Regions from separate parts of the Streptomyces sp. NPDC005151 genome, predicted to be linked through region 3. Evidence: riboswitches for the same ligand, from Rfam matches in the RefSeq annotation. Region 3 holds a riboswitch; each other region holds the start of a gene.
The links. Region 3 has a riboswitch for cobalamin ahead of ACWD6R_RS30940 (CbtB domain-containing protein). Riboswitches for the same ligand answer to the same signal wherever they lie in the genome.
Positions count from the first base shown of each region.

Region 1: another riboswitch for cobalamin. It lies ahead of cobN (cobaltochelatase subunit CobN); the one in region 3 lies ahead of ACWD6R_RS30940 (CbtB domain-containing protein).
Region 2: another riboswitch for cobalamin. It lies ahead of ACWD6R_RS10965 (ribonucleoside-diphosphate reductase subunit alpha); the one in region 3 lies ahead of ACWD6R_RS30940 (CbtB domain-containing protein).

Region 1 is NZ_JBSFYR010000017.1:70,779-78,389, reverse strand. It holds gene ACWD6R_RS12710 (cobalt-precorrin-6A reductase) at 1-96, shown strand, start outside; gene ACWD6R_RS12705 (precorrin-2 C(20)-methyltransferase) at 311-1,825, opposite strand; gene ACWD6R_RS12700 (precorrin-8X methylmutase) at 1,828-2,454, opposite strand; gene cobG (precorrin-3B synthase) at 2,511-3,803, opposite strand; cobalamin riboswitch at 4,021-4,166, shown strand; gene cobN (cobaltochelatase subunit CobN) at 4,240-7,611, shown strand, end outside.
Region 2 is NZ_JBSFYR010000014.1:66,997-74,607, reverse strand. It holds gene iscB (RNA-guided endonuclease IscB) at 1-1,446, opposite strand, end outside; gene ACWD6R_RS10965 (ribonucleoside-diphosphate reductase subunit alpha) at 1,638-4,019, opposite strand; adenosylcobalamin-variant (AdoCbl-variant) riboswitch at 4,176-4,275, opposite strand; gene ACWD6R_RS10960 (GNAT family N-acetyltransferase) at 4,341-4,841, opposite strand; gene mctP (monocarboxylate uptake permease MctP) at 5,122-6,777, opposite strand; gene ACWD6R_RS10950 (DUF3311 domain-containing protein) at 6,774-7,028, opposite strand; gene ACWD6R_RS10945 (GntR family transcriptional regulator) at 7,231-7,611, opposite strand, start outside.
Region 3 is NZ_JBSFYR010000079.1:28,596-36,206, forward strand. It holds gene ACWD6R_RS30910 (aldehyde dehydrogenase family protein) at 1-930, shown strand, start outside; gene trxA (thioredoxin) at 1,041-1,412, opposite strand; gene ACWD6R_RS30920 (dihydrolipoyl dehydrogenase family protein) at 1,530-2,969, shown strand; gene ACWD6R_RS30925 (hypothetical protein) at 3,124-3,291, opposite strand; gene ACWD6R_RS30930 (Asp23/Gls24 family envelope stress response protein) at 3,502-3,996, opposite strand; gene ACWD6R_RS30935 (histidine phosphatase family protein) at 4,657-5,235, opposite strand; adenosylcobalamin (AdoCbl) riboswitch at 5,362-5,510, shown strand; gene ACWD6R_RS30940 (CbtB domain-containing protein) at 5,514-5,732, shown strand; gene ACWD6R_RS30945 (CbtA family protein) at 5,761-6,534, shown strand; gene ACWD6R_RS30950 (GNAT family N-acetyltransferase) at 6,602-7,162, opposite strand.

The DNA.
Region 1 (7,611 bases), on a different contig from region 3:
GTGGTGGTGGTCCGCCGGCCGCCGGTCCCGGACGGCGTCCCCGTGGTCCCCACGCCGGAACTCGCCGTGGACTGGCTGTCCGGCCTGCTCGGCTGAGAGCCTGTCGGGTGACCTTCGATCGGAAAGCGGACGCGGTCTGGTGCGTGCGATTCCAAGGCGCCGAAAGGCCCTCGGATGGGGTCTCCCCTGCTCGAACGAAGCTGAGAGCTTGGGGAAGGAGCTACTAGGGCGTTTCGGCAACGCGGGAAGCGTGCGTGCCGGGGCGTGGCCGCCCGATCAGAGGTCACCCGACAGGCTCTGAGGCCGGGCCTCAGGCCTCCGGGTAGCGCCGCGGCGTCCACACGATCTGCTGACCGTCCCCCCGCCGCACCGACCGCGTCTGCGAGGAACCGACCAGCAGGATCGTCCGCATGTCGACCTCGGCCGGTTCCAGCTCCGCCAGGGTGACGATGCGTACGCTCTCCGAGGGCCCGCCCACATCCCGGCCCACCACCACCGGCGTATCCGGCGAACGGTGCTCCAGCAGCAGGTCACGGGCCTTGCCGACCTGCTCGGTGCGGGTGCGCGAACCCGGGTTGTACAGCGCCAGCACCAGGTCCGCCGCCGCGGCCGCGCGCAGCCGGGTGGCGATCACCTCCCACGGCTTGAGCCGGTCGGAGAGCGAGATCGTGGCGTAGTCGTGGCCGAGCGGCGCGCCCGCGCGGGCGGCGGCGGCGTTGGCCGCGGTCACCCCGGGCAGCACCCGCACGGGCACCTGCGCGTACGCGTCCTGCGAGGCGACCTCCAGCACGGCGGTCGCCATGGCGAAGATCCCCGGGTCGCCGCCCGAGACCACGGCCACGCGGCGTCCGCGCCGGGCCAGGTCGAGGGCGAACTCGGCACGCTCCGACTCCACCTTGTTGTCGGAGCCGTGGCGCGCCTGTCCCGGGCGGACCGGGACGCGGTCCAGGTACGTGGTGTAGCCGACGAGATCGTCGGCGGCGGCCAGCGCCCCGCGGGACTCCGGGGTCAGCCACAGCGGACCGGCGGGACCGGTCCCGACGACCACGACCTCACCCACGCGCTCCGCGTCCTCGGCCGCCTCCGGCCGGGGCGCGTCGATCCGGCTGGGCAGCACCGCAACAGCGAAGTACGGAACGGATTCCGGGTCGGTGTCCGCGAGATCGCCGGTGCGCTCCCCGGCCATGGTGGCGCGCTCCACGTAGTGCGCCTCGGCCAGCCGCCCGGAGGCCTCGAAGGCGCGCCGCACGGCGGGGAACGTGCGCCCGAGCTTCATCACCACGGCGGCGTCGGTGGCGGCCAGGCGGGCCGTCAGCTCCTCCTCCGGCAGCGTGCCGGGCAGGATCGTCAGCACCTCCTCGCCCTCGGCGAGCGGGGTGCCGAGCCGGGCGGCGGCGGCGCTGACCGACGTGACCCCGGGGATCACTTCGGTGGGATACCGGTCGGCGAGCCGCTTGTGCATGTGCATGTACGAGCCGTAGAACATCGGGTCGCCCTCGGCGAGCACCGCCACCGTCCGCCCGGCGTCCAGGTGCACCGCCAGCCGGTCCGCGGCCTCGCCGTAGAACTCCTCCATCGCACCCCGGTAACCGCCCGGATGGTCGGTCGTCTCCGTCGTGACCGGATAGACCAGCTTCTCCTCGATGTGGTCCGCGCGGATGTGCTCGGCGGCGATGGAGCGCGCGATGGACCGTCCGTGACGGGCGCTGTGATAGGCGATGACATCGGCCTCGGCGATGGTCTGCACGGCGCGTACGGTCATCAGTGCCGGATCGCCGGGACCGAGCCCTACCCCGTACAGCCGGCCCGTGTTCTGCTCGCTCACTCTTACTCTTCCTCGCTGGCGATCGCGTTGAGCGCGGCCGCGGCTATGGCGCTGCCGCCGCGACGGCCCCGTACGACCAGGTGTTCCAGACCGGACGGATGGTCGGCCAGGGCGTCCTTGGACTCGGCGGCTCCGACGAAGCCGACGGGCACACCGATGACGGCGGCCGGGCGCGGAGCGCCTTCCTCGATCATCTCAAGCAGCCGGAACAGGGCGGTCGGTGCGTTGCCCACGGCCACCACCGCCCCCTCCATGCGGTCCCGCCACAGCTCCATCGCGGCGGCGCTGCGGGTCGTGCCGAGCTTCCTGGCGAGATCGGGGACCGTGGGGTCCGACAGGGTGCAGATGACCTCGTTGCCGGCGGGCAGCCGCTTGCGGGTGACCCCGCTGGCGACCATGGCCACGTCGCACAGGATCGGCGCACCGGAGCGCAGCGCCGCGCGGGCACCGGCCACGACCCCCGGGGTGAAGTCGATGTCGCGTACGAGGTCGACCATGCCGCAGGCGTGGATCATGCGGACCGCGACCTGGCTGACGTCGGCGGGCAGCCCCGCGAGATCCGCCTCGGCGCGGATGGTGGCGAAGGACTGGCGGTAGATCGCCGGTCCGTCCTTCTCGTACTGGAACACGGTGGTTTCGCTCTCTCCGGTCGGTGGTCGGGCTGCAGCGCCCTCGGGTCGGTGGTTCAGGTACGGGTGCGGCGGGCGGCGTTCACCGCGGCGGCCAGGTCGGACGGGCTGCCGTGGACCGTCACGGGAGCGCCCCGTTCGCCGCCACGGACCTGGGCCACCTGGTGCCCGCCGGGAACGGCGACGACGTCGGCCCAGGCGCCCTTGGGGTGACCGCAGCGGCGTTCGCAGCCGGACCAGTGGACGGGGAGCTGCCCGGCAACGCGCTCTCCGGCGGTCCGTACGAAGGCCTCCGCGTCGCCCCGCACATCTGCCAGGGACTTCGCACAGCCGGGCCGGCCGATGCACGCACCGACCCCCGTCCACGCGGAACCGGGCCCGACGATCAGTCCGGCCGCGCCCCATTCGCGCAGCCGCGCCGCCGCGCCGCCGGGCGTCACGCCCGTCACGACGACGCTCCGCCACGGGGTCAGCCGCAGCTCGCGGCCCACGCGGGACAGGCTCGTCCACTGCGCACCGGTGAGCCGCCCGAGCGGCGCCCCCACACAGGCCGCGTTGCCGACGACGCCGTACGCGGGCTCCTGCGCCGCCGTCGCCGGCGGTACGCGCTCCGCAGCACCGGCCACCCGCAGCGCCGCCCTCACCGGCTCCAGCAACTCTTCGGCAACGAAAGGCAGTTCGCTCACCCGCCAGGCGCCCGTCTCCTGCGCCGCCTCCAGAAACGTCTCGGCGGCGATGAGCGCCGCGCGCGGCGCATCGTCCCCGGAGACCCTCAGCACTGCCTCCGCAGCCCCGATCCGCAGGAGCGCGCTCCCGTCGCTCTGCCCCAGCAACGTCACATCCGCACCCAGGGCATCGACGTCACCACGGCCGTCGTCCAGCGCGAAGAGAAAGCGGCCGGACAGCCCGGCCGCTTTGTCACTTCCGCACAACAGCGCGTCCAGCGCGGTCAGCCACGGCCGGACATCCCGGTGGCCCCGGCCGTCGAGCCCGGAGAGCGGGGAGGCCACGACATTGCGTATCCGCTCATGGCTCCGGGACGGCAGCAGCCCCGCCCCGCCCAGGAGTTCGGCGAGCCGTCCGCCGCACTCCCGGCCGAGGCCGCGCAACTGGACATTGCCCCGCGAAGTGAGATGCAGCTCACCGTCGCCCAACTCCCGCGCGGCACCGTGGAGCGCGTCCGCCTGTCGGGCAGTCAGCACGCCACCGGGGATCCGGACCCGCGCCAGCGCCCCGTCGTCCGCCCGGTGGAGCCGCAGCGACCCCGGGCAGGCATCGCCACGGTCACGGGAGACGGGCTCCCCCGGGGCCGATGGCGGGGTGTCGGAAGTGGACATGGCGGCGAGCATACCGACCATCATTCTGAGCTGTATGAATCCCATCGGTCTAAGGCCCTTACTATGCCTAGCAGCGGGCCACCCGGCCCGGCATCGCCTAAGAGCCTGTCGGGTGACCTCTGATCGGGCGGCCACGCCCTGGCACGCACGCTTCCCGCGTTGCCGAAATGCCCTAGTAGCTCCGCTACGAGGGCCTTCCGGCGCCTTGGAATCGCACGCACCAGACCGCGTCCGCTTTCCGATCGAAGGTCACCCGACAGGCTCTAAGACGGCGATAGGGGAGGAAGCCCGGTGCGAGTCCGGCGCGGTCCCGCCACTGTGAGTCCGGCCTGAGCGGCCGGGCGAGTCAGGAACTCCCTTCCCCGAGCTCTCGACCCCGCTCGAGCAGGGGAGACCTCATTCCGACACCGCCCGGGGCGTGGACACCCCGAGGAAGGCCCGACGCCGCATGATCCTGCTCCTGTCGACGTCCGACACCGACCTGCTCAGCGCCCGCGCCGCGGACGGTCCGGTGACCTACCGCTACGCCAACCCCTCGCGCCTGCCGCTCGACGAACTCCCCGCTCTTCTCGACGGCACCGACCTCGTCGTCGTACGCCTCCTCGGTGGTGTCCGCGCCTGGCAGGAAGGGCTCGACCAGGTCCTCGCCACCGGCAGGCCGGTCGTCGTCCTCACCGGCGAACAGGCCCCCGACGCCCAGCTGATGGCTGCCTCCACCGTCCCGATCGGCATCGCCGCCGAGGCCCACGCCTACCTGGCGCACGGCGGCCCGGCCAACCTGGACCAGCTGGCCCGGTTCCTCTCCGACACCGTGCTGCTGACCGGCCACGGCTTCGAACCCCCGGCGCCCGCACCGTCCTGGGGGCCCCTGGAGCGCACTGCGCGCGCCACCGACGGCCCGACCATCGCGGTGCTCTACTACCGCGCCCACCACATGAGCGGGAACACGGCGTTCGTCGACACGCTCTGCCGGGCGGTCGAGGACGCGGGCGCCCGCGCCCTCCCCTTGTACGTCGCCTCGCTGCGTACCCCGGAACCCGCACTCATCGACGAACTGCGCGCAGCCGACGCCATCGTCACCACCGTCCTCGCCGCGGGCGGCACCCGGCCCGCCGAGGCATCGGCGGGCGGCGACGACGAGTCCTGGGACGCCGGTGCGCTCACCGGACTCGACGTACCGATCCTGCAGGCTCTCTGCCTGACCAGCTCGCGCAGCGACTGGGAGGACAACGACGAGGGCGTCTCCCCGCTCGACGCGGCCAGCCAGATCGCGGTCCCCGAGTTCGACGGCCGGCTGATCACCGTCCCGTTCTCCTTCAAGGAGATCGATGAGGACGGGCTGCCCGCGTACGTCGCCGACACCGAACGCGCCGCACGCGTCGCCGGAATCGCCGTACGCCACGCACGGCTGCGCCACATCCCGGCCGGGGACAAGCGCCTGGCACTCGTCCTCTCCGCCTACCCGACCAAGCACTCCCGTATCGGCAACGCCGTCGGCCTCGACACCCCCGCCAGCGCCGTCGCCCTGCTGCGGCGGCTGCGCGCCGAGGGCTACGACTTCGGCCCCGAGGACGAACTCCCCGGCCTGGTCTCCGGCGACGGCGACGAGCTGATCTACGCCCTGATCGAGGCCGGTGGCCACGACCAGGAGTGGCTGACCGAGGAGCAGCTGGCCCGCAACCCGGTCCGGATCCCGGCCGCCGACTACCGGCGCTGGTACGCCACGCTCCCGGACGAACTCCGCGACGCCGTCGAGCGGCACTGGGGTCCGCCGCCCGGCGAGATGTTCGTGGACCGCTCCCGCAACCCGGAGGGCGACATCGTGCTCGCCGCCCTGCGCCGCGGGAACCTCCTCATTCTCATCCAGCCGCCGCGCGGCTTCGGCGAGAACCCGATCGCGATCTACCACGACCCCGATCTGCCGCCCTCGCACCACTACTTGGCCGCGTACCGCTGGATCGCGGCGGCGCAGGACGACGGCGGTTTCGGGGCCGACGCGATGATCCACCTCGGCAAGCACGGCAACCTGGAGTGGCTGCCCGGCAAGAACGCGGGCCTGTCCGCCGCCTGCGGCCCGGACGCCGCACTGGGCGATCTCCCGCTCGTCTACCCGTTCCTGGTGAACGACCCGGGCGAGGGCACGCAGGCCAAGCGCCGCGTCCACGCCACCCTGATCGACCATCTCGTGCCGCCGATGGCCCGCGCGGACAGCTACGGCGATATCGCGCGCCTGGAGCAACTCCTCGACGAACACGCCCAGATCGCCGCGATGGACCCGGCGAAACTGCCCGCGATCCGCGCCCAGATCTGGACCCTGATCCAGGCCGCCAAGCTCGACCACGACCTGGGGCTCGACGACCGCCCGGACGACGAGGGTTTCGACGAGTTCATCATGCATCTCGACGGCTGGCTCTGCGAGATCAAGGACGCCCAGATCCGAGACGGCCTGCACGTCCTGGGCGGCGCCCCGGCCGGTGCGGACCGGGTCAATCTGGTCCTGGCGATCCTGCGCGCCCGCCAGATCTGGGGCGGTACGGCGTCGCTGCCCGGCCTGCGCGAGGCACTCGGGCTGGACGAGTCCGCTGCCACCCGCACCACCGCCGACGAGGCCGAGGAGCAGGCACGCGCCCTGGTCCAGGCGATGGAGGACGCGGACTGGGACCCGGCGGCGGTCGCGACCGTAACGGCATCGCATCCCCGACCGGTCGCGGACATCCTCGACTTCGCCGCCCGCGAGGTGGTCCCCCGGCTGTCCGCCACCACCGCCGAACTCGACCACACCGTCCACGCCCTGAACGGCGGCTTCGTCCCGGCGGGCCCCTCCGGCTCCCCGCTGCGAGGCCTGGTCAACGTCCTGCCGACCGGCCGCAACTTCTACTCCGTCGACCCGAAGGCGGTCCCGTCCCGCCTCGCCTGGGAGACCGGCCAGGCCCTGGCCGACTCGCTCCTGGAGCGCTACCGCACCGACAACGGCGAGTGGCCCACCTCGGTCGGCCTCTCCCTGTGGGGCACCAGCGCGATGCGCACCTCCGGCGACGACGTCGCCGAGGCACTGGCGCTGCTCGGCATCCGCCCGGTCTGGGACGACGCCTCGCGCCGCGTCACCGGCCTGGAACCGATCGACCTCGCCGAGCTGGGCCGCCCGCGTATCGATGTGACGCTGCGCATCTCCGGCTTCTTCCGGGACGCGTTCCCGCACACCATCGGCCTGCTCGACGACGCGGTACGTCTCGCCGCGTCCCTCGACGAACCGGCCGAGCAGAACCACATCCGGGCGCACGCCCAGGCCGACCTCGCCGAACACGGCGACGAACGCCGGGCCACCACCCGCATCTTCGGCTCCCGCCCCGGTACGTACGGAGCGGGTCTCCTCCAGCTCATCGACAGCCGCGACTGGCGCACCGACGCCGACCTCGCCGAGGTCTACACCGTCTGGGGCGGTTACGCCTACGGCCGCGAACTCGACGGGCGCCCGGCCCGCGACGAGATGGAGACGGCGTACAAGCGCATCGCCGTGGCCGCCAAGAACACGGACACCCGCGAGCACGACATCGCGGACTCGGACGACTACTTCCAGTACCACGGCGGCATGGTGGCCACGGTCCGCGCCCTGCGCGGCACGGCCCCGGAGGCGTACATCGGCGACTCCACCCGCCCGGAGACGGTCCGCACCCGCACCCTCGTCGAGGAGACGTCCCGCGTCTTCCGCGCCCGCGTGGTCAACCCCAAGTGGATCGAGGCGATGCGCCGCCACGGCTACAAGGGCGCCTTCGAACTCGCCGCGACGGTCGACTACCTCTTCGGCTACGACGCGACGACG
Region 2 (7,611 bases), on a different contig from region 3:
GGAGGCCCCTGCCTCCTTCTCTGTGGTGTAGGCGTATCCGTCGGCTCGCTGGAGGAGGAGGACGTGCCGGTGATGGATTCCCTGCACAGTGCCGTGCCGGGTGGTGATGTTGAAGCTGCCAGTAGTGCGGACCGCGACCCGGCCTGTGTGGGTTCCCGCCTTCCTGCCGGTGGGAACTACTGCCCGAACGAAGTCCCCGGTTTGAAATCCGCGGACTGTCTTTCTCCGGGGCAGACGTAAGCGGGGGAAGCCGTGCTTGTCGGCGCGGGTGCGGGCGTACGCACCTCGTCCTGTGCAACCGACGATCAGCACCTGCGATGGATGGCGGGTGATGGCATCGACCTTGCCTACGGCGAGGGCGTCGTGGGTGTGAGTCTTGGGCAGACGGTTGCGGATGCGATTCCACTTGGTGCGTCCGCCGGAGGAGACGTGGGTTCGCCAACGGGCATCGAGGGCACGCCACAACGCCCATCTGGTGCTGTTGACGGCGGCGGCATCTGTCAGAGGCGCCTTCGCCTGGGCGAGAATCTTCGCGAGCCGCTGGGGTTTGCGTGCCAGGAACTCTTCGACCGGGGTGTTGTCCTTGGCTTGATTGCAGGGAATGCAGGCCAAGGTGAGATTGGAGATTCGATCGGTGCCGCCCCGCGAGCGGGGGCGGATGTGATCGATATTCAGAGGCACGCCGGTAGCTCCGCAGTAGGCGCAGGCGTGGTGCCACTTGGCGAGGAGGTACTCACGGGCCTCGCAGCCGGCGAGTGTGCCCTGCTGATACTCGATGCCGTCCATGGAGTCCCTCCCGAGAGTGAGGGCGTGGGTGTCGAACGCCGCACGTTCCATGTGCACCGTTCTCACCGGAGTCCAGCGAGTGAGTCTCTCCAGCCAGGCGAGAGTGGTGTCCACCCGATGGCGCAATGAGGGAGGGAGCCAACCAGCCGTAACAGCACGGTTGTTGAAGCGCGGAGCGCGGTGGCGCAGATTCGCCGAACGCCGCCGACGCCGGAAAGCGGCACGCTGGAGCATCTTCTTGCGGATGGTTGTGCCCCGATGATCGAGCTGAAGCGCGAATCGGCCTTGTCGCTCACCAGCGAGTGCGGTGAACAACGCGACCCCTGTGTGCCTGCTGCCAGGATCGATACCGATCTCCACTCCGTCCACCACGGATTCGACGATGGTGCGGTCCCTCGGACGGATCACAAACGGCGTGTGCCGGTGTACAACTGCCCGCCCCGCCCCCAGCAGTTTCCGCGCGCGGGCTGGACTGCACGGCTGCAACGGTATGCCGTGTTTATCGATGACAAACACGTATGGATGGGCCTCACGACCCTCCTCCCGGACCGGATGGTCCGAGGTTACGCGCCCGGCGGCAGGTGAACTGCCGGGCGTCTCCCCTCGCACATGTCCCGTACCGGATGCCGGGTTGCGGCGCCCGGCTCCCGTTTCGTCCATGCTCCTGAGGTTGTCTGCTGAGCCGGGTTCCAGAGCCGACTGCTGAGGAAGCACAGTCGGGTGGGTCTGCTGTCCTGTACGGAACGTAGCCACCAAGGTCACCTCCTTCTTGGTGATGGCTGGTGCTGGTCACAGCAGGCGTCGGCCGCAAGGGCCGACGCCTCCCACTCTTCGAGCGGAGAAGCCTGTGACTACTGGCAGGCCTCGCAGCTCTCCGGGTTCTCCAGAGAACAGGCGACCGCTTCGGTCGTACTGTCCAACTGCTGTGCGGGGATCGAAGTTACGGACGATGCCGCACGGGCGATCCGCGTCGCCGGGCGCGAGCGCAGGTAGTACGTCGTCTTCAGCCCCTGCTTCCAGGCGTACGCGTACATCGAGGAGAGCTTGCCGATCGTCGGCGTCTCCAGGAACAGGTTCAGCGACTGGCTCTGGTCCAGGAACGGCGTACGCGCCGCCGCCATGTCGATCAGACCGCGCTGCGGGATCTCCCATGCCGTGCGGTACAGCGCCCGTACGTCCTCCGGGATCCAGGCGAAGCCCTGCACCGAGCCGCTCGCCTCGCGCAGCGCCTCGCGGGTCCGCGCGTCCCACACGCCCAGCTGCTTCAGCTCGTTCACCAGATAGGCGTTGACCTGGAGGAACTCACCGCTGAGCGTTTCGCGCTTGAAGAGGTTGGAGACCTGCGGCTCGATGCACTCGTACACCCCGGCGATCGAGGCGATCGTGGCGGTCGGAGCGATGGCGAGCAGCAGAGAGTTGCGCATGCCGGTCTTCGCGATCCGGGCGCGCAGCGCGTCCCAGCGCTCCGGCCAGCTCAGCTCGGTGTCGTAGTGGTCGGGGTGCAGCACGCCGCGGGCGGCACGCGTCTCGGACCAGGCGGGCAGCGGACCGGACCGCTCGGCGAGGTCGCAGGACGCCTCGTACGCGGCGAGCATGATCCGCTCGGAGATTTTCGTGGAGAGCGCGCGGGCCTCGGGGGAGTCGAACGGCAGCCGCAGCCGGAAGAAGACGTCCTGGAGCCCCATCGCGCCCAGCCCCACCGGACGCCAGCGGGCGTTGGAGCGGCCGGCCTGCTCGGTCGGGTAGAAGTTGATGTCGACGACCCGGTCGAGGAACGTCACGGCGGTACGGACGGTGGAGTCCAGCCGCTCCCAGTCGATGTCGCCGTCGGCCACGAACGAACCGAGGTTGACCGAACCGAGGTTGCAGACGGCGGTCTCGCCGTCGTCGGTGACTTCGAGGATCTCGGTGCACAGGTTCGACGAGTGGACGACGCGACCCGGCTCGGCGGTCTGGTTGGCCGTCCGGTTGGAGGCGTCCTTGAACGTCATCCAGCCCTGACCGGTCTGCGCGAGCGTCCGCATCATCCGGCCGTACAGCTCACGCGCGGGCATCGACTTGCGGGCCAGGCCCCTGGCCTCGGCGGCCCGGTACGCGGCGTCGAACTCGTCACCCCAGAGGTCGACCAGTTCCGGCACGTCGGCGGGGGAGAACAGCGACCAGTCGCCGTCCGCGTCGACCCGGCGCATGAACTCGTCCGGGATCCAGTGCGCCAGGTTGAGGTTGTGCGTACGCCGCTGGTCCTCGCCCGTGTTGTCGCGCAGCTCCAGGAATTCCTCGATGTCCGCGTGCCACGTCTCCAGGTAGACGGCGGCGGCGCCCTTGCGGCGGCCGCCCTGGTTCACTGCGGCGACCGAGGCGTCGAGCGTCTTCAGGAACGGCACGATGCCGTTGGAGTGCCCGTTGGTGCCGCGGATCAGCGAACCGCGGGCGCGGATCCGGGAGTACGAGAGGCCGATGCCGCCCGCGTGCTTGGACAGCCGCGCCACCTGGTGGTAGCGGTCGTAGATGGAGTCGAGCTCGTCCAGCGGCGAGTCCAGCAGATAGCAGGAGGACATCTGCGGGTGCCGGGTGCCGGAGTTGAAGAGTGTGGGGGAGGAGGGGAGGTAGTCGAGGCGGCTCATCAGGCCGTACAGCGAGGCGACCTCGTCCAGTGCGCGCACCGACTCGTCCTCGGCGAGACCGGCGGCGACGCGCAGCATGAAGTGCTGCGGCGTCTCGATGACCTGGCGGGTGAGCGGGTGGCGCAGCAGATAGCGGCTGTGCAGTGTCCGCAGCCCGAAGTAGCCGAACCGGTCGTCGGCGCCGTCGGCGAGGGACTGCTCGACCAGCGCGTCGAGCCGGGCCGCGTGGAGCGCCACGAACGCGGCCGTACGGTCCGCGATCAGACCCTCGCGGTGGCCGACGGCGACCGAGGCGGAGAACGACAGTGCGCCCTGACCGGCCGCCTCGTCCGCGATGGTGCGGGTCAGGAGGCGGGCGGCGAGCCGGGAGTACGCGGGGTCCTCGGCGATCAGACCCGCGGCGGCCTCGGTGGCCAGCGCGCGCAACTCCGCCTCGTCCGACGCGGCGTTGCGGCCGCGCAGCGCGGCGGCGGCGACTCGGCCGGGGTCGGTGTCCGGCAGATCGGCAGTGAGGTCGGTCAGGGTCCGCAGCAGTGCGGTCCCGGGTCCGTCGTTCGTGGTTCCCGCGGACTCGGCGACTGAAGCCGGATCGGCTGGCGCGATGGTCACGTGGTGCTCTCCCTCGCTCGGCTCGGGGCCGGCGGGGGAGCGGGGCAGCCGCGTGGAGGCATGCCCGAAGAAGGAAGGCAGCACTGCGTGCGGCGTCCACCGGCCCATCCGCGAGGCCCGGACGTCTGGGCGTCCGGATCGGTCGAGCCGGACGCGCTGTCGGCAGGTCCTCGGACTTTCAGGGTGCGCAAAAGGGCACCGAATATACCGTTGCGGGACAGTTCCGGATTCGCACCGGATTTCCCTGCGGCGACAGCGAGCACGAGCATACATGTGGGGGCCGCCTGATGAGGTGGCCCCCACATGTTGTGTCGCGTCGGTTCAGAGGCTCAGGCTGTACGTGAGCAGCGGGAGGCCTGGAATGGGATCCCAGTCGCGCGCCGGAGTCCGTAGGAAGCCCAGGCGGCGGTAGACCCGGTGGGCCGCGAGCATGGTCGGTGTCGTCGACAGGACGAGCCGCGCGACGCCGTCCGTACCCCGGGCCCGGTCGATACAGGCCCGCACGAGCGCCTCGCCCGCCCCGAGGCCGCGCGCCGCCCGTGCGACGGCGAGCATCCGGAACTCGGCCTCGTCGGGGCCGGCAATGTCGGCCCACGGGTTGCCGGGCGGTGCGTACGTGACTCCGCCGAGGAGCGTGCCGTCGGCACCGACGGCGACGAGCACGTCGGCCTCGGCCGCGCGACGGGGCACGTCCCGGAGCTTTTCGAGATACGGGTCGTCGGCGCCGAAGTCGAGCAGGCCGTCGTCGAGGTAGGCGTGGGCGGTGATCTCCCCGAGGGCGGTGTGTTCCGCGGGGGCGATCGGGCGGATCGACAGGTCCATGCTGGGAGTGTGCCGTACGGGTGGGTTGGGGTGGGGTGGTGCCGGACGGGCGCGGTGCAGCCCGTCCGGCGAGGGAACTAGTGCCCCTCCCGGCAAGCTTTGCCCCGTCGCGCCGCCCAGCACGCCCGCTCGCCGCGTTGGCCAAAAGCCCTGGTGGCTCCTTCCCCAAGCTCTCAACTTCGTTCGAGCAGGGGAGACCCCATCCAAGGACTTCCGGCCGCCTTGCGATCGCACGCACTGGACGACGCTCCCTATGGGGCAAACATTGCCGGTCACGGCACTAGTTGGCGGACGGGCTCGCGTCGGGTGACGGGCTCGACTCGGGCCTGGCCGAGGGGAGTTCCACCCGGACGTCCGGGTCGCCCGCGTCCGCCGTGTAGTCCGCCGGGGAGGTCTCGTCGACGCCCGCCGGGGCCTTCACCGCGTTCAGGACGAACGTCAGCACCACGGTCACCACGGCGTTCAGCACGAACGCCGTCAGACCGATGTAGCCGATCTCGCCGATCCCCGGAATCTCCTTCGAGGAGCCGCCGAAGTGCGCCTGGGTCGGGCTCGCCACTCCGTACGCGGCGAGCGTGCCGTACACCATGCCGACCGCCCAGCCCGCTAGCAGCGCCCAGCGGTGGAACCACCGGGTGAACAGGCCGCCGACCAGTGCCGGGAACGTCTGCAGGATCCAGATCCCGCCGAGCAGCTGGAAGTTGATCGCGACCGTCTTGTCCATGGTGAGGACGAAGACGAGCGCACCGACCTTCACCAGCAGCGACACCAGCTTGGAGACCTTCGTCTCCTGGGCCGGGGTCGCGTCGGGCTTCAGGAAGTCCTTGTAGATGTTCCGGGTGAAGAGGTTTGCCGCGGCGATCGACATGATCGCGGCGGGGACCAGCGCGCCGATGCCGATCGCAGCGAACGCCACGCCGGCGAACCAGTCGGGGAACATGTTCTCGAACAGCTGCGGGATCGCCAACTGTCCGTTCTCCACCTTGACTCCGGCGGCGATCGCCATGAAGCCGAGCAGCGCCAGCAGGCCCAGCATCAGCGAGTACAGCGGCAGGATCGTGGTGTTCCGCCGGATCACCTCACGGCTGCGGCTGGAGAGCGTCGCCGTGATCGAGTGCGGGTACATGAAGAGGGCGAGCGCCGACCCCAGGGCCAGGGTCGCGTAACCCCATTGGCCGGGATCGGCCGGCGCGAGGGCGCCGCGCGGTTTGCCGGTTGCGGGGTTGGTCTGCGAGAAAGCGTGGCCCGCCTTGGCGAAGATGTCGTCGAAGCCGCCCAGCTTGATCGGGATGTAGATGATCGCCACCGTGATGACCAGGTAGATCAGCCCGTCCTTGACGAACGCGATCAGCGCGGGGGCGCGCAGCCCGGAGGAGTACGTGTACGCGGCGAGCACCGCGAACGCGATCAGCAACGGCAGGTCCTTGACGAACCAGTTGGTGTTCTCGCCGCCGCCGACGCCCATCACGTCCAGCACCGCCTGGATGCCGACGAGCTGGAGCGCGATGTACGGCATGGTGGCGAGGATGCCGGTGACGGCGACCGCCAGCGACAGACCCTTCGATCCGAAGCGACCTCGGACGAAGTCCGAGGTGGTGATGTACCCGTGCTTGTGCGAGACCGACCACAGGCGCGGCAGGAAGGTGAAGATCAGCGGGTACACGAGGATGGTGTACGGGACCGCGAAGAAGCCGGCCGCTCCCGCTGCGTAGATCGCGGCGGGTACGGCGACGAAGGTGTACGCGGTGTACAGGTCGCCGCCGAGCAGGAACCAGGTGACCCAGGTGCCGAACGACCTGCCGCCCAGGCCCCATTCGTCGAGACTGGCCTCGTTCTCGGCCTTGCGCCAGCGCGCGGCCATGAAGCCGATGACCGTGACGGCCAGGAAGAAGAAGATGAAGACGCCGAGTGCGACGCCGTTCACGCCGTCCTTCATGCCGACGCACCCCCCTTGCGGGCGCGCTGGTCACGCTGCCAGAGCTTGTACGCGACCATCGTGAGCGCCGTGGAGATCAGCACCCAGACCATCTGGTACCAGTAGAAGAACGGGATGCCGATGAAGGTGGGGTCCACCTTCGCGTATGAACCCACCCAGAGCATCGCCACGAACGGGGTGGCGAGGCAGAGGGCGATGAGTACTCTCGCCGGTGTGACTGTCGGTGGTTTCGTGTCTGTTTCTTCGCGCATGTGGCGACTCCGTCCCCTCGCTGATCACCTGTTGTAATGCGCAGGAAATCTAGGGGAGTGTTCCGGCCATCGTCACCCCCTGTCCGCATTGCGGTCCGGCAACGGTGTGGCGGAGCCGCTGGAGGGATTCTGTCCGGGGGACCGACTCCTGATGCTCTGTCCGGGTCCGGACAGTTGTCCGGTCAGGAGCCGGTCCGCGGATTCAGTCGGTCGGCCGCTTCAGACGCGCCACGAACTTGTAGCGGTCGCCGCGGTACACCGACCGCACCCACTCGACCGGTTCGCCGTGTCCGTCCAGGGAGTGACGGGACAGCATGAGCATCGGCAGGCCGACGTCCGTACCGAGCAGACCGGCTTCGCGCGGGGTGGCGAGCGAGGTCTCGATCGTCTCCTCGGCCTCGGCGAGCCGTACGTCGTACACCTCGGCCAGCGCCGTGTAGAGCGAGGTGTACTTCGCCAGCGAACGACGCAACGCGGGAAAGCGTTTGGCCGAAAGGTGCGTGGTCTCGATGGCCATCGGTTCACCGCTGGCCAGGCGGAGCCGCTCGATCCGCAGCACCCGGCCGCCGGTTGTGATGTCCAG
Region 3 (7,611 bases):
AAGCCCGACCCGCGCACCGCGGTCTGCGGCGGGCTCTCACTCGCCGCGGTCTTCGCCGAGGCCGGACTCGGCGAGAACCTGCTGCATGTCCTGCCCGGCGGCGCCGAGGCCGGACAGGCGCTCGTCGCCGAACCTCGCGTCCCGGTCATCTCCTTCACCGGCTCCACCACGGCGGGCCGCGCCGTCGGCGAGGCTGCCGGGCGGCTCCTCAAGCGTGTGCACCTCGAGCTCGGCGGCAACTCCGCCCTCGTCGTCCTGGAGGACGCCGACCTGAAGGGCGCTGTGGCCCAGGCGACCTGGGGCTCCTTCTTCCATCAGGGCCAGATCTGCATGACCACCGGCCGCCACCTCGTCCACGCCTCGCTGCACGACGAGTACGTCGAGCGGCTCGCCGCGAAGGCGGACGCGCTGGTTGTCGGCGACCCGCACCGTGAGCAGGTCCACCTCGGCCCGGTCATCGACCGCGGCCAGCTCGGCAAGATCCACCGGCTGGTCGAGTCGAGCACCGCACGGGGCGCGAAGCTCGCGGCGGGCGGCACCCACCGCGACCTGTTCTACCGGCCCACCGTCCTCACCCACGTCGACGACCAGACACCCGCCTACACGGAGGAGGTCTTCGGTCCGGTCGCCCCCGTGCGGTCCTTCGACACCCTGGACGAGGCCGCGGCGCTGGCCGCCGACAGCCCGTACGGACTCTCGCTGGGCATCGTCACCCGCGACACCGCCCTCGGCCTGGAACTCGCCGACCGGATCCCGACCGGCATCGCCCACATCAACGACCAGACGGTGAACGACGAGGCGGTCGCACCCTTCGGCGGCATCGCCGCGTCAGGCACCGGGGCGCGCTTCGGGGGCGAGGCCAACCTGGAGGCCTTCACCGACCTGCGCTGGACGACAGTCCGCCGCGAACCGGCCGGCCATCCCTTCTAGTCCGGCGGATCAGTCCGGCGGATCGGGGTCGGACACCCCCAGGGATGTCCGGAACGCCGAAGGGCCCGGCCGAACCGGCCGGGCCCTTCGGCGTCGCCCGCTCGCGCCGGCTACTTCTTTTCCTTCTGCTGGTCCTCGATGGACTTGCGGACCTCGTCCATGTCCAGCTTGCGGGCCTGCCCGATGACATCCTCGAGAGCCGTCTCCGGCAGGGCCCCCGGCTGGGAGAACACCGCCACATTGTCCCGGACGATCATCAGGGTCGGAATGGACCGGATCTCGAAGGCCGCCGCCAACTCCTGCTGCGCCTCTGTGTCGACCTTGGCGAAGACCAGGTCGGCGTGGCGCTCGGACGCCGCGTCGTACACCGGCGCGAACTGCCGACACGGGCCGCACCAGGAAGCCCAGAAGTCGATCAGGACGAACTCGTTCTCGCTGACGACCTGATCGAAGTTTTCCTTGGTGAGCTCTACGGTGCTCATGCTCTCGTTACCTCTTCCTGTGCCCGTTCGGACGTGTCCGGCACAACCGCGCCCGGTTCCGCGCTATTCCGCCTGCCCATGTGGCCACGGCTCACACGCACGGCCAGACTGTCCCCCATGACAGATGCTGTGGAGAACGCCGTGTACGACGTCGTGGTGATCGGTGCGGGACCTGTGGGTGAGAACGTGGCGGATCGGACCCGGGCTGCCGGACTGTCCACGGCGGTCGTCGAGACGGAGCTCGTCGGCGGCGAGTGCTCGTACTGGGCGTGCATGCCCAGCAAGGCGCTGCTGCGCCCGGTCGTGGCCCGCGCCGACGCGCGGAAGGTCCCCGGACTCAGCGCGGCGGTCCAGGGACCCCTGGACACGGCGGCCGTCCTCGCCCACCGTGACGAGTACGCCTCGCACTGGAAGGACGACGGACAGGTCGCCTGGCTGAAGGGGATCGGCGCGGACTTCTACCGGGGTCAGGGACGTCTGACCGGCACGAAGGAGGTCTCCGTCACAGGCCCTGACGGCTCCGAACACCGGCTGACCGCCCGGCATGCCGTCGCCGTCTGCACCGGCAGCCGCGCCGTCGTTCCCGACCTTCCCGGAGTCGCCGACGCCCGCCCCTGGACCAGCCGCGAGGCGACGAGCGCCAAAGAGGTGCCGGGCCGACTGGTGATCGTCGGCGGGGGAGTCGTCGGCGTGGAGATGGCCACCGTCTGGCAGGCTCTCGGCGCGCAGGTGACGATGCTGATCCGCGGCAAGGGGCTGCTGCCGAAGATGGAGCCGTTCGCGGGCGAGCTGGTCGCCGAGGCCCTCACCGAGGCCGGAGCCGACGTCCGTACGGGCGTCTCCGCCACCTCCGTGCGGCGTGCCGGCCCCGACGGACCGGTCACCGTGGAACTGGACAACGGCGAGCGCATCGAGACCGACGAGATCCTCTTCGCCACCGGCCGTGCCCCGCGCACCGACGACCTGGGCCTGGAGACGGTGGATCTGAAGCCCGGATCCTGGCTCGAGGTCGACGACAGCTGCCGCGTCGAGGGCAGCCACTGGCTGTACGCAGTCGGCGACGTCAATCACCGGGCACTCCTCACCCACCAGGGCAAGTACCAGGCCCGCATCGCGGGTGCCGCGATCGCCGCCCGCGCGCAGGGCGGCGTGCCGCCGGCGACCGGCCGCTGGGGCGCACACGCCGCCACCGCCGACCACGCGGCCGTCCCCCAGGTCGTCTTCACCGACCCGGAGGCCGCATCCGTCGGGCTCACCCTCGCCGCGGCCGAGCGCGCCGGGCACCGGGTCCGCGCCGTCGACCACGACCTCGCCGCCGTCGCCGGCTCCGGACTGTACGCGGACGGCTACCGGGGCCGCGCCCGCATGATCGTCGACCTCGACCGCGAGATCGTACTCGGCGTCACCTTCGTCGGCCCCGGCATCGGCGAGCTGCTGCACTCGGCGACGGTAGCCGTTGCGGGTGAGGTCCCCATCGACCGGCTCTGGCACGCGGTCCCCGCCTATCCGACGATCAGCGAGGTGTGGCTGCGCCTGCTGGAGGCGTACCGCGGCTGAGTACGGCTCCTGAGCCGATGCGTCGGCGTGTCCCGCCGTCCCTCCGAGGGACGGCGGGACACGCCGACGGGGTCCGTCGTCCCGCGCAGGCGCACGCTGCAACTACGTCCCCGAAGTGCCGGTGAGCTCACGGGGCGAAGCGTTTTTCCGGTTCTCACCAGTAGTGGCGCCGCCCACCGATCCCGTGGCCGACAGCACCGAGAATCCAGAGGACCGCACCGATCAGCACGAGGGCGACGCCGATGGTCCACAAGATGGAAATCCCGGCCGCCATGCCGATCACGAGCACAATGACTCCGAGGACGATCATTGCGTCCCCCAATCTTTCAGGGCCACCTTCGAGTATGCGCCGGACGGTGTGTCGCCGCGTGGCAGACGACTGCTGACGCTCGTACTGCCGTCCAGGGCCGCCGGGCGGTGGCGGGCCGGGGGCCCGGACAGCCCGACCGACCTCGTGAGACAGCCGGGGTTTCAGGCCGACGACACGTCCGGTGGACCCCCTCGACCAGGCGCGATCCGGTCCGGCGAACCGCTACGCGACCCGCCTCTCCGGCACCTGCTGTTCCTCTTCCTCGTCGGGCAGCTTCACGTCGCTCACCAAGATGTTGACCTCCACGACCTCCAGACCGGTCATCCGCTCGATGGCGGTGATCACCTCGGTCCGGACGTCGCCCGTGAGCTCGACGATCGAGTATCCGTATTCGACGATGATCGACAGGTCGACCGCCGTCTGGACCTCGCCGACCTCGACCTTGACACCGCTGGTGACGGACTGACTTCCCGCTCCGGGCACCCGCTCCCGCACGGCCCCCATACCGCGGGCGAATCCCCCTCCCATGCCCTGGACTCCGGGCACGCCCCGGGCCGCCAGCCCGGCGATCTTCGCCACCACGCCGTCGGCGATCGTGGTTCGGCCCCGCGACCCAGGTTCCGTTCGGCGGTTTCCGCCGTGCGGTCCTGCTCCGTGCGTGGCCTCGGATTGCGGGCGGGTGGTCTCGGGCCGGTTCACCTGCGTTTGATCGGTCATGGTCGGTCGCCCTTCCGAAGAGAAGGTGGATTCGAACGCCTTGGCCAGTTTACGTACCATTTGTCAGCATTGCTCGAGCGGCAGGGGTTGGTAACTGCTTGCCGGTGAGTGGCGCACGAGGACGGTTTAACTCGATCGTGTGATGGTGGGCTCGTGGGCTTGTGATGGTCTGGGCTGATCGGGGTAATTTGATCAGCGCGATCTGGGACGCCGGGTGCGGTGCCGGCGTGCGGGGCCCCTGCTCCACCAGCGAGATGGTTCAGGGCCTCCCCGTCGCCTCTGGCCGCGTCCATCTGGCCAGGTCGTGAGGGACTCTGCCCTTCCGGCTCGGACCACGGACAGGATCCGTGTCGCCGCCCGGTTGCGAAAGCGGACGACCAGTGCGCCCAAGACCGTTCGGGGCGTGCCAGTGCGCAGGACTCACTCCTGCTCACTGCTCAGGAACGGTATGTGGGCGGACCCACGGGCGGGCCCGCCGCGGAGGGGATGGGTGGGTGGGTAGGCTGCCCCTTCTCGTCCTCCCCGGTCCCGGTGTCGAGTAACTGGCGGCGTTGTGGGGGGTCCGGCCTCGGGCGCTCGCCTCAAGGTGCCGGCAGGGAGGGGAGGTACAGTCCGCCACCGGCAGGGCGGGCCGGTCCGGCGGCGGAGGCCGACGCCGGGTTACGGGGCGTCGGTTCCGGTGCTCAGGGACCGCCCGCAGCGCAGGTTCCACCGGCCGGACCGGCCGCTGAGCTCTGTCAGTGTCAGCGGGGCGACGTCCAACCGCCAGAACGCCTGCGGCGGAAGGCCCAGCGCATGCACGATCGCGGCGCGCACCACCGCGGGTTCGACCACGGCGATCACGCGGCCGTCCCCGGCGCCGTCCCGATGCAACGAGTCCAGCCAGCCGCCTACCCGCGCACACAGGTCCAGCAGCGACTCACCGCCGTGCGGTGCCGCCGAAGGGCCGGACAGCCAGACCGACACCGCCTCCGGCTCGGCCTCGCTCACCTCCGCCAGCCGCTGCCCGCTCCAGCGCCCCAAGTCCCAGCCGTGGAGGGCCGGTTCGGTCTCGGACCGCAGCCCCAACGCCTCGGCGGTCCCGGCGCACCGCTCGTCCGCTCCGCACACCCGGCGATCGGCGGCAGGCACCGCGGCAGCGGCCGCACGCGCCCGCCGGACACCGGACGCGTCGAGCGGGGCGTCGCCGTCGAAACGGGCTTCACGCAGCGCCGCATTGAGCGCCGGTGAGATCAACATCACTTGTACCGTCAACACCGGTGTCAACTCCCCGAACTGTGGCCTTTCGGGTAAGGACACCATGGCATCCGGGTCTCCCGGCCCCGCAGATGGCGCCATGGCGGCGCGTGCCCGCAGGCGGTATGGTCGCGACGAACATGACGACGGTGTGACGGAAGTCCGGTGAGAATCCGGCACGGTCGCGCCACTGTGAACCCGTACCCCTACGGGAAGTCAGACCCGGCACCGTCGTCTCAGGCACCACGATCGGGACGCGTGTTCCCCCAGGAGGTTCTGCCATGGCACAGACTGCTGCCCCCGCAACCGTCGCCACACCCGCCATCACCCCCATCTCGCTGAAGGCCATTGCCCCGTGGGCGGTCTTCTTCGGCATCCTCATGCTCGTCCTGCTGTACTTCGTCGGCGCCGAGCAGGGTGCCACCGCTGTCATCTCCGGCGAAGGTGTCCACGAGTGGGTTCACGACGGTCGCCACCTGCTCGGTTTCCCCTGCCACTGACACGCTGCGCACCTCAGGGGAACCGCTCATGAACTCCATATCTGTCAGAGCGCTGCTCGTCCGTGGCATGCTGGCCGGACTTGCCGCGGGCGCGCTCGCTCTTGCCGTCGCCTACTTCCTCGGTGAATCCCGGGTGGACGCGGCGATCGCGCTCGAAGAGGCTCACAGCCACGAGCACGGCGGCGGCGAGGAACTCGTCAGCCGCACCATGCAGTCCACGGCGGGTCTCGCCACCGGTGTCCTGGTCTTCGGTGTGGCGATCGGCGGCGTCGCTGCGCTGGTCTTCTGCTACGCCCTAGGCCGCATCGGCAGGTTCGGCCCGAGGGCCACGGCCGCATTGATCGCGTTCGGCGCCCTGCTGACCGTGTATGTCGTGCCGTTCCTCAAATACCCGGCCAATCCGCCGGCTGTCGGAAACCCCGACACGATCGGCCAACGCACCACCCTGTTCTTCCTGATGGTCGCCCTCAGCGTGCTGTTGGCCATCGCTGCCGTCATTTTCGGCAAGCGGCTGGCTCCCCGCCTGGGCAACTGGAACGCGTCCGTTGCCGCGTCCGCCGCCTATGTGCTCGTCATCGGGCTGGCCTACGCCTTCCTGCCCTCGTTCAATGAGGTCGGCAAGGACTTCCCGGCCAGTCTGCTGTGGGAGTTCCGCCTCTCCACCCTCGCCGTTCAGGCCACGCTGTGGACCACTTTCGGTCTGGTCTTCGGCTATCTGACCGAGCGGCTGCTGGTGCCGAAGACCGGCACGGTGACGGCCGGGGGCGGCACCACGTCCCACGCGGCCGCCGCTGCGAACTGAGGCGCCGGCCGACTCGTCGGCCGGATGACGGCAGAACCCGCCGGGATGCCCCGGCGGGTTCTGCCGTCTATGCGGCGTCCGTCGCGTCGGTCGCTTCAGCCACGTACGTCGCATCCGTTGTGTCCGACGCCTCCGACGCCTCCGACGTGTCCGACCAGTCGATCAGGAAGTGCTTCACCCGGTCGTCCGCCCTGACGAAGCGCATGCCTGCCGCCACCATGACGTGCTGGGACGCGATGTTGTCGAGGTCGGCATCGCCGTTCACGGCGGCGATGCCCTCGTCGCGGGCGAACTCCAGCAGCGCCCGCAGCGCCTCGGAGGCGTACCCCTTGCCGCGCGCCGCAGGGGTCAGGCCGTAGCCGATCGTCACCTGCCCCTCCGCGTTCGGAGCACCGTGAAAGCCCACTCCGCCTATGGCGTGTCCGTCCTGGCGGAGGCGGATCTCGTAGGCGCCGAACGGCTGGGGGCTGCCGGTGTCGGCGCAGTGCTCCAAGAAATGCCCGGCCCCGGCTGCGTCGCCGTCGGTGGGGTACTCCGGTGCCCATAGGGCACCCGGCCCCGGACGGCGGGCCACTATGTTCTCCGCCTCGGCGGGACTCAACGGGTGGAGTACGAGTCGAGGTGTCACAAGATCTCTCATGACTCGTCGGACTATCACGGCGGCGAGCTTCGGCGCACCGGAATTATCGGATTTTTTGCTGCCTGAAGGAGTGGGTAGCAGCGCTGGGTAACGCTGATACGTGGAGTGGGCCGATTCGATCCGTGCGGAGCGCAGGGTCCGCCTCGCCTACCCGCAGGCGTCCAGCGAACCCATTTATGAGCGGGACGTGGCCGCCGTGTTGGCGCGCGCTTCTTGACGACGCCCACCGCGGGGCGACGTGCCGCATCACGGGCCCCGGCCGACGCAGGCGGCACCTCCCAGGCCGACGCACGTGGACACGGCCGGGCCGCAGCTGTGGGCCCGGTCGGCATGAGTACGCCGACCGGGCCCACCGCCTTGCACCCACAGCGGCCGGGAAGGAGGGCGGGGCTTCCCCGTCGGACAGCGTCCGTCCCGAAGCCCCGCCGTCTCAGACC